Regions from separate parts of the Streptomyces sp. NPDC054813 genome, predicted to be linked through region 4. Evidence: riboswitches for the same ligand, from Rfam matches in the RefSeq annotation. Region 4 holds a riboswitch; each other region holds the start of a gene.
What was found. Region 4 has a riboswitch for cyclic di-AMP ahead of ACWGJB_RS01695 (M23 family metallopeptidase). Riboswitches for the same ligand answer to the same signal wherever they lie in the genome.
Positions count from the first base shown of each region.

Region 1: it holds a riboswitch for cyclic di-AMP, as region 4 does, so the genes downstream of both, ACWGJB_RS20560 (transglycosylase family protein) here and ACWGJB_RS01695 (M23 family metallopeptidase) in region 4, are expected to answer to the same signal.
Region 2: it holds a riboswitch for cyclic di-AMP, as region 4 does, so the genes downstream of both, ACWGJB_RS47970 (C40 family peptidase) here and ACWGJB_RS01695 (M23 family metallopeptidase) in region 4, are expected to answer to the same signal.
Region 3: it holds a riboswitch for cyclic di-AMP, as region 4 does, so the genes downstream of both, ACWGJB_RS46170 (M23 family metallopeptidase) here and ACWGJB_RS01695 (M23 family metallopeptidase) in region 4, are expected to answer to the same signal.

Region 1 covers NZ_JBSHAF010000009.1:272,600-274,791, forward strand. The annotation lists gene ACWGJB_RS20555 (transglycosylase family protein) at 1-832, shown strand, start outside; cyclic di-AMP (ydaO/yuaA leader) riboswitch at 1,026-1,197, shown strand; gene ACWGJB_RS20560 (transglycosylase family protein) at 1,201-1,902, shown strand.
Region 2 covers NZ_JBSHAF010000046.1:28,397-30,588, reverse strand. The annotation lists gene ACWGJB_RS47975 (ATP-binding protein) at 1-420, shown strand, start outside; gene ACWGJB_RS47970 (C40 family peptidase) at 464-937, opposite strand; cyclic di-AMP (ydaO/yuaA leader) riboswitch at 941-1,113, opposite strand; gene ACWGJB_RS47965 (hypothetical protein) at 1,486-1,794, opposite strand; gene ACWGJB_RS47960 (ATP-dependent Clp protease proteolytic subunit) at 1,802-2,192, opposite strand, start outside.
Region 3 covers NZ_JBSHAF010000040.1:21,861-24,052, reverse strand. The annotation lists gene ACWGJB_RS46175 (PP2C family protein-serine/threonine phosphatase) at 1-782, shown strand, start outside; cyclic di-AMP (ydaO/yuaA leader) riboswitch at 1,039-1,196, shown strand; gene ACWGJB_RS46170 (M23 family metallopeptidase) at 1,206-2,192, shown strand, end outside.
Region 4 covers NZ_JBSHAF010000001.1:379,546-381,737, reverse strand. The annotation lists gene ACWGJB_RS01700 (alpha-galactosidase) at 1-633, shown strand, start outside; cyclic di-AMP (ydaO/yuaA leader) riboswitch at 942-1,104, shown strand; gene ACWGJB_RS01695 (M23 family metallopeptidase) at 1,107-2,057, shown strand.

The sequences.
Region 1 (2,192 bases), on a different contig from region 4:
CGGCTACTACGGCGGCCTGCAGATGTCCCAGGAAGACTGGGACGAGTACGGCGGCCAGGAGTACGCCACCACGCCGGACCAGGCGAGCCGTTCGCAGCAGATTTCTGTCGCCGAGAAGATCCTCGCCGACCAGGGCACCAAGCCCTGGCGGACCTGCGCCCTGATCGCCGGGCTCTCCTCGGACGACGCCTCGGTGAACGTCGACACGGGCCTCGACGGATCGGGCGACACGTCCGGCTCTGCCGACTCGTCCTCCGGATTGTCGGATTCGACCTCTTCGTCTGGTTCCTCAGATTCATCCGGTTCATCGGATTCCGGCTCGTCCGACCCCTCGTCGGATTCCTCGGGCGCCACGGACTCCGGCTCCGCCACTCCGTCCCCGAGTGCGAGTGACGACTCCGGTAAAGGCACCCCTGCCGACTCCACGAAGGCGGACAAGTCGGGATCTAAGGGCTCCGATGCCTCGAAGGCGAGCGAGAATCCCGTCGTGCCCGAAGCCGATGACTCGGACAATTCGTGGCAGACGGGCAGCTCTTGGGATCTGGTCGACACGGGGGCCGTCAGCACCGGCGGCAAGCATCGCGGCGGCTCGGCGGACGAAAGCGTGACAAACGGTCAGAGTGTGACTTCTTCCGGCCGTCACGCCTCCCGGGACGCCGGCACCTACACCGTCCGGGACGGCGACACCCTCGCCTCCATCGCCGACTCCCTTGACCTCCACGGCGGATGGCGTGCGCTCTACGCCGCGAACAAGGCGGACATCGGTGCCGACCCGAACGACATCGCCCCCGGTCAGACCCTGAAACTCGGCAGCGAAACGGACGAAAAGTAGCGGGAGTTGGCGCTTCGGGCCGCCCTACTTCGAAGTTAAATGTCCGGTTTGGTGAAAGTGTGGGATGAGTCTCAGAAGCCCTGATCATCTTTGAAATTCACCTGATCGCCTGTTTACGGTCGAGGCCGCTCGTCACCACGAGCCCCGGCCGTCGCAACGCCGAGTCCTGCCAGCGGCTGCCCGGGAACAGTCGTCGCGTCAAGCGCCGTAGGCAGGAGCGGGGGACCCAAGGTAAGTGCCGGGACCGGTAGTTGAGACTGCCGTGTCCGGCTCGGGGTGAAGCCGCGCACCGTGAGGTGTGCGGCCGGGCAACTCAACCGGCCCGAACCCGACAGCTCACCTCGCAGGCGTCGGTGAGGGGATCCTCCATGCTGTTTTCCGGCAAGGGCAAGCACCGTCGTCCGTCCAGGGCCAGCCGCGCCGCCGCGCTCGCCGGCGTCACCGGTGTCGCCATCGCCGCTCCGCTGATGGCCTCCGGCACCGCCTCTGCCGCCACCGCCTCCGAGTGGGACACCGTCGCCCAGTGCGAGTCCGGTGGCAACTGGGCCATCAACACCGGCAACGGCTACTACGGCGGTCTGCAGTTCTCCGCCTCCACCTGGGCCGCGTACGGCGGCACGCAGTACGCCGCACAGGCCAACCAGGCCACCAAGACGCAGCAGATCGAGATCGCCGAGAAGGTCCTCGCCGCGCAGGGCAAGGGCGCCTGGCCGGTCTGCGGCACGGGCCTGTCCGGCGCCGCCTACGCCGGCGGCAGCACCAGCTCCTCCTCTTCCTCCTCCTCCGGCTCCAGCTCCGCGAACAGCGGCACGAGCAGCCGTACGACCGACACCCAGGCCGCCTCCCGCTCCGCCGAGCGTCCGGCCGCCAAGAAGACCGTCACCACCCCGACCGGCAAGAAGGTCAAGAAGGGTGACGGCGAGTACAAGGTCGTCAAGGGCGACACGCTCAGCTCCATCGCCGAGAAGCACAAGGTCAAGGGCGGCTGGCAGGCGCTGTTCAAGCTGAACAAGGACATCGTCGACGACGCCGACTTCATCTACCCGGGCCAGCTGCTGCACCTGAAGTAGGCGCCCGAAGCAATACGAGGGCGCCAGCTGAACCACAGCGCCCGCACAGCCGTGGTCCCCATAGTGGAGACCGCGTGAGGGTCACCCCCGTCCCCCACGAGCCCCCGCTCCGGTGCGTTCTCCCCCGTACGCACCGGGGCGGGGTTTCTCTTTGCCGTCCTTGCGCGGGCCTCCCGCGGTCCTTGCGCGGTCCTCTCGCGAGAGGACCGCGGTCTTCTTCTTGGCCCGCTCTTCTTCCGTTCTTCATCGGGCCCCCCTTTGTTCCGTGCGTGAACAATGAGTACCGTCTG
Region 2 (2,192 bases), on a different contig from region 4:
GATCCCGCCTCGGTCTACGCGGCCCGCTCCTACGTGCTGAGCACCCTCGCGGAATGGGGGCTGCCACCGGAGACGGAGACCGCGGACACCATCCGTCTCATCGTCTCCGAACTCGCCACCAACGCGGTGCAGCACACCTTCGGGCAGTCACCCACCTTCACGGTGGCCCTCGTCCTGGTCCGTGACGAACAGCTGCGCATCGGCGTCACGGACAGCCATCCGCGGTTCCCCAAGAGACTCCCAGCCGCGGTGCAGCAGGACAACGGGCGCGGCATGGTCATCATCCGCTGGCTCACCGCGGAGTGCGGCGGCAAGCTCCGGGTGCGCCCCACCCGGGAGGGCGGCAAGACCGTCTTCATCGAACTGCCCTGGGCAGTCCCGGCCGGCACGGTCACCGCCGCCGGCCAGCAGGAACCGTAGCCCCGAGTTCCCGCCGGCCGGCCGCTGGGTGCTGCTGAGCGGGTCAGCTGACCCGGCCGTACCAGACGCTTCGCGTCCAGATCTTCTGGAGCTTCACCACGTCCCCGGTCCTCGGGGCGTGCCAGATCCTTCCCTTCCCGGCGTAGATGCCGACGTGGTACACGCTGGAACCCGAGTGGAAGAAGACCAGGTCCCCGGCCTTGCGGTTGCCGGCCGAGATGTGACGGGTCTTGTTGTACTGCTGGGCCGCCGTACGCGGGAGCTTCTTGCCCGCCTTCTTGAACGAGTACAGCGTGAGCCCGGAGCAGTCGAACCGGTTCGGTCCGGTGGCACCCCAGCTGTAGGGCGAGCCCTTCTTCGAGGCCGCGATCCGAAGTGCTTTCGTCCCTATCGTGGCGGCCGAGGCGTCGGAGGCGACACCCGGGATCACGATGGAACCGCCCACGGCGGCGATGGTGAGCGCCGAGGCCGTGCCGGCCCGCGCCATCAGCGACGGGACACGATTGAGCGCAGTCATGCGCAACCCTTCGTCAGCCGCCTGTGAAGGATGACCTGTCGGATTCGGGCTGGCGAAGTTGCCCGGCCGCGTTGCCACGGCTTCACCCCAAGGGCTGCACGGCCCGGTCATGCTGCGACCGTTCCGGCGACCCGTCGTGCTTGGGTCCTCCACTCCTGCCGATGCACTTCCGTCGACCGGGCATCCGGGCGGCGGCAGGACTCGGCGTCCGCCCGGATCGCCCCGCCGCTGTGGCGGGGGCTTGTCGTCAGACAGGGATCTTCACGCAACCGTGTCCGAAAATCCCAACGCAACCGTGGATTTGTGGGGTTACTCACCACCCACCCGTTCGGGTGGACAGCACTGTGTTCGATTATTCGTCAACTGCCCGACGTAGCCCCGGACCTGCAACGAAGCCTTCCGCGGGCACCTGTGAGCACGCACCTTGAGCGGGCCCGGCGGTCAGGTAAAACCACGCCATCCTCCGCCGAACGGCGGTAACCCCTTTGGGTCGTTTCAACTCCGGTCCGGCCGACCGGTGGACGCGTCGCTGCGGACTTCGCCGGGCGTCACCGTACGCAGTCGGGCGGGAGTGCGACGCGCGCGGTCCGGCGCTCGCCGTCGAGTACCCGCAACGCCCGTGCCAACGTGTCCTCGTGAAGCTCCGTCTCGCCCCGTCGATGCATCAGGGCTAGCGCGTCGCGCAGCTCCGCCGCCGCGCGCACCAGCGCCTGCGCGGCGCGCAGCCCACGATAGGTGTCCTCGTTCTGCGCCGGGTTGATTCGGCCCAGCAGGTCGACCACGTCCAGATAACGGTCGATCAACTCGCCCTCGGCGCGGGTCAGCGCGGGCAGCGGCGGCAGCTCCGGTGGCAGCATCGGCCGCTCACCCCGCGTCCGGCAGACCGAGCGAGGTCCGGCGGCTGGGCACGATCCGGTCCACCAGTCCGTACGCCAGCGCCGCCTGCGCGTCCAGCACCAGATCCCGCTCCAGGTCCTGGTGTACCTGGGCCGGTGTGCGCCCGGTGTGCCGGACGAGCATCTCTTCGAGCAGCGCGCGGGTCCGGTCCAACTCCGCCGCCCGGATGACCAGATCACTCGGCTGGCCCTGTACCGGTTCCGGCAGCGAGGGCTGCTGGAGCACCACGCGCGCACCCGGCAGCATGGAGCGCTTGCCCGGGGTGCCCGCCGCGAGCAGCACCGCGGCCGACGCCCCGGCCTGCCCCAGGCAGATCGTCTCCACGTCACAGGTGACGTACTGGACGGTGTCGTAGATC
Region 3 (2,192 bases), on a different contig from region 4:
TCAACCGGGTGGTCCGCCTCGGCGACCAGCGCCTCGCCTCCGCCCGCGAGATCGCGGAGGCCGCCCAGCGGGCGGTGCTGCCCGAGCCCGCCGAGCGGATCGGCGGCTTCGAGATCGCCGCCCGCTACGAGGCGGCCCAGGAGGGCGCCTTCATCGGGGGCGACCTGTACGCCGTCCAGGACACCCCGTACGGTGTGCGGCTGGTCGTCGGCGACGTCCGTGGCAAGGGCATGGACGCGGTCGCCGCCGTAGCCGTGCTGATCGGCGCGTTCCGGGAGGCGGCCGAGCAGGAGGCCACGCTGGAGGCGGTGGCGGCGCGGCTGGAGCGGGCGCTGGCCCGCGAGGGTGTCCGGCGCGGTGGCGTCGACGCGTTCGAGGGGTTCACCACCGCCGTGCTCGCCGAACTCCGGCACGGCGACGGCACGGTCCGGGTCGTCAACCGCGGCCATCCGCCGCCCCTGCTGCTGTACGGCGACGGCAGGGTGAGCCCGGTACGGGTGCCCGAGGCCGCGCTGCCGCTGGGGATGGGCGAGTTGGGGGCCTGGCCGGACCGGGCCGCCGAGCACGCGTTCCCGAGCGGGGCCACGCTGCTGCTGCACACCGACGGCCTCTCCGAGGCGCGGGACGCGCACGGCCGGTTCTACGACCCCGAGCGGCGGCTGGCCGGCCGGGTCGGCACCGCCCCCGGCCCGCTGCTGGCCTGGCTCGCGGCCGAGGTGCGCCGGCACACCGGCGGCGGCATGACGGACGACATGGCGCTGCTCGCGGTACGGCGGCCCTGAGCGCGGGCACCGGCTGTACTGGGGATTGTGACCCTAGGTGCGCGGACGACCGCCCTCCGCATAACGTCTGAGACGCGTGTGACTCCTGAGCCGAACAGAATGCATGGTCAACTCGACCGTTTTTGGCCGTTCGTGGCAGGTAAGTCCACGCTTTGAAAGCTTAATGATCAAGGCGAACTGCTTGGAATCTGATAGCCGGGTCTATTAACGTTCGATAACGCAGCGCGGTCGTCCCAGCCGTCACCCGCGACGGCTCCGTGCGCACGCGCCGAATCCCGCAAGGGAACCGGGGAACCACCACCTTGGGGTGAATCGCACGGCTGCCGCCGGAAGAAATCGGCCGGTATACGCGCGTAGGAGACCTTCCCGCTCCGAACCCGTCAGCTAACCCGGTAGGCAGCGGAAGGAAAGGAGTGCGCCCGCGTGGCGTCCAACCGGCCTGCCCCGACAGCCCCGTTCGTGCCCAGCCAGCGTCAACCCGAGACCTACGGCTACGGCGGCTACCGCACCGACGAGGGCCCCTGGGAGGAGTGGAACCCCACCGAGGAGTCCCTCGCCCCGGTACGTGGCCGGCACCGGGTCGCCAAGCAGCGCGGCGGCGGGCTCGCCCGCAGCTCCACGGTCCTCGGCGTCGGCGTCATCGCCGCCGTCGGCGCGGGCGGCATGGCCAGCGCCAACACCGGCAAGCCGCCGGTCTCCATCTCGCTGCCCGACCTGCCGTCCTCCGTCGACTCCCTGCTCGGCCAGGGCAGCGGCCACCACGCCACCCAGACCGCCCTCAGCAGCGTCACCACGACGGCCGCCACCGACGCGGACTCCTCCTCCGACGCCGGTGAGGCGCTGCGCAGCCGGATCATCGCCCAGGCCGAGCAGCAGCAGACCCAGCTCGACGTCAAGGCCACCGCCAAGGCCGTGGCCGCCGCCGACAAGGCGGTCTCCGACGCGGAGGCCAAGGCGGAGAAGACGGCGGCAGCCAAGGCCGCCGACGCCAAGGAGCAGGCGCAGGCCGCCGAGAAGGCGCAGGCCGAGCAGAAGCGGCTCGCCGCGCTGGCCAAGCAGTACACGCTGCCGGTCGTCTCCTACACGATCACCGGCACCTTCGGGCAGGCCGGCTCCATGTGGGCCTCCGGCTACCACACCGGCCTCGACTTCGCCGCCCCCACCGGCACGCTGATCAAGGCCGTGCACAGCGGCACCGTCACGGAGGCCGGCTGGGCCGGCTCGTACGGCTACCGCACGATCATCACCCTGGACGACGGCACCGAGCTGTGGTTCTGCCACCAGTCCTCGATCGGCGTCAAGGTCGGCCAGAAGGTCGCCACCGGTGACGTCATCGGCCGGGTGGGCGCCACCGGCAACGTCACCGGCCCGCACCTCCACCTGGAGGTCCACCCGAACGGCCAGGCCACC
Region 4 (2,192 bases):
GCGGCCCACCCGAACGTCGCCATCGAGTCCTGCTCCGGCGGTGGCGGCCGGATCGACCTCGGCATCATGAGCCGCACTGACGAGGTGTGGACCTCCGACAACACCGACCCGCTGGACCGGCTCGCCATCCAGCACGGCTTCAGCCAGATCCACCCGGCCCGGGTGATGTCCGCCTGGGTCACCGACAGCCCGAACCACCAGCTCAACGGGCGGGTCAGCAGCCTGCGTTTCCGCTTCGTCAGCTCCATGGCCGGGGCGCTCGGCGTCGGCGGCGACCTCTCGCAGTGGACCGAGGACGAGCTGGCCGAGGCCGGCCGCTGGGTGGAGCTCTACAAGGACATCCGGCCCCTGGTGCAGCGCGGCGACCAGTTCCGGCTGCGGCCGCCGACCGGCGGGCTCAGCGCGGTGCAGTACACGCTCGGCGACGAGACCGTGGTCCTCGCTTGGCTCCAGGCGCAGAGCTACGGCGAGCCGATGCCGGCGCTGCGGCTGCGGGGACTCGACCCGGACGCGTCGTACGAATGCCGCGAAACGGGCGAAGTGCATCGAGGTGCCGTTCTGCTGCATCACGGGCTGCGCACGGAACTGCGCGGCGACCTGGATGCGACGGTTCTCCGGCTGCGTCGCATCTGAGCCTTCTGTCCGAATTGGTGCCTTCATTGCGACTCGGTCCGGAATAAGGGGACGTGGCGTGACGTGCGTGAGGAGCGTCATATTCGTGACCGTCCGTCGCGCGTCATGTTCACGTAATTCCGGTGCTTTTCAAGGGGATTGGAAAAGTACGTAAGGCTGGAATTCACGGAGGGTGACCAGGAATTCCCGTAACGGATCAAGCGAAACTCGGACAGCCGGAATCTGGTGCTTGTTTACGTGCGTCCTACTCGCTTACGTTCGCCACGCATCCGGACGGAACGCCGAATCCTGCCGCCGCCCGGAGTCCCCACACACACTCACCCGTGCCCGGCAGGAGCGGGGGACCCACCAGGTATGACCGCCTGTTCCGGTTCCCGGGACGGCTAGGGGTGTAGTCACGTCTTCCCGCGTGGCCGGGCAGCTCCAGCCCGAACCCGACAGCTCACCTCGTAGGCGCCGGAGAGGAATGCGTCATGCCCGCGAAGGGTAAGCACCGCCGCCCCAAGTCCCAGCGTTTCACGCGCTCGATGGCCGTCGCCGGAACCGGTGGCGCCGCGCTGGCTCTGCCGCTCATGGGGGCCACCGGCGCCCACGCGGCCACCTCGCAGTCCGTTTCCGAAAAGACCACGCAGTCGCTGCCGACCGTCGAGAAGACGGCTGTGCGAAAGGCTGCCGCTCAGAAGACCGCCGTTCAGGATTCCGGCACCGGGAATTCCACGCATCGCATCTACACGGTGGTGCCCGGCGACTATCTCTCGAAGATCGCCCGCGAGCAGCACGTCGACGGCGGCTGGCACCGGCTCTACGCCGACAACCGGCAGGCGGTCGGCGACAACCCCTCGCTGATCCACCCCGGTCTCGAGCTCACGCTCGGCGGCCGCCATGCCGCGACGACGGACACCCCGAGCTCGGACTCCCGGTCCGAGACGCGGTCCCACGCGCAGCCCTCCACCCCCTCCTCGTCGTCGTCCTCGAACGCGGCCCCCTCCGCGGACGCGTCGACGACGACCGCCTCCGGTTTCATCCTCCCGGTGACCGGTGGCACCGTCGGCACCGGCTACCACGTGGCCGGCAGCATGTGGTCCAGCGGCTACCACACCGGCGTCGACTTCGTCGTCCCGACCGGCACCCCGGTCAAGGCCGTCGGCGCGGGCACGGTCGTCACGGCCGGCTGGGGTGGCGCCTACGGCAACCAGGTCGTCATCAGGCTCGCCGACGGCTACTACGCGCAGTACGGCCACCTCTCCGCGCTCTCCGTCTCGGTCGGCCAGACCGTGACCGCGGGCCAGCAGGTCGGCCTCTCCGGTGCCACCGGCAACGTGACCGGCCCGCACCTCCACTTCGAGATCCGGACCACCCCCGACTACGGCTCCGACATCGACCCGGTCGGCTACCTCCGCTCCAAGGGCGTCGCCGTCGGCTGACCCGGCACGCCCACTGATCTGACACGCACTCCGAAGGCCGGACCCCTGATCCCCGGGTCCGGCCTTCGGTCGATCGACGCTTCAACGCCGCTGTTCGAAGGCTTATTCCTGGCTTGGTCGAGTATTTAGGCGTGT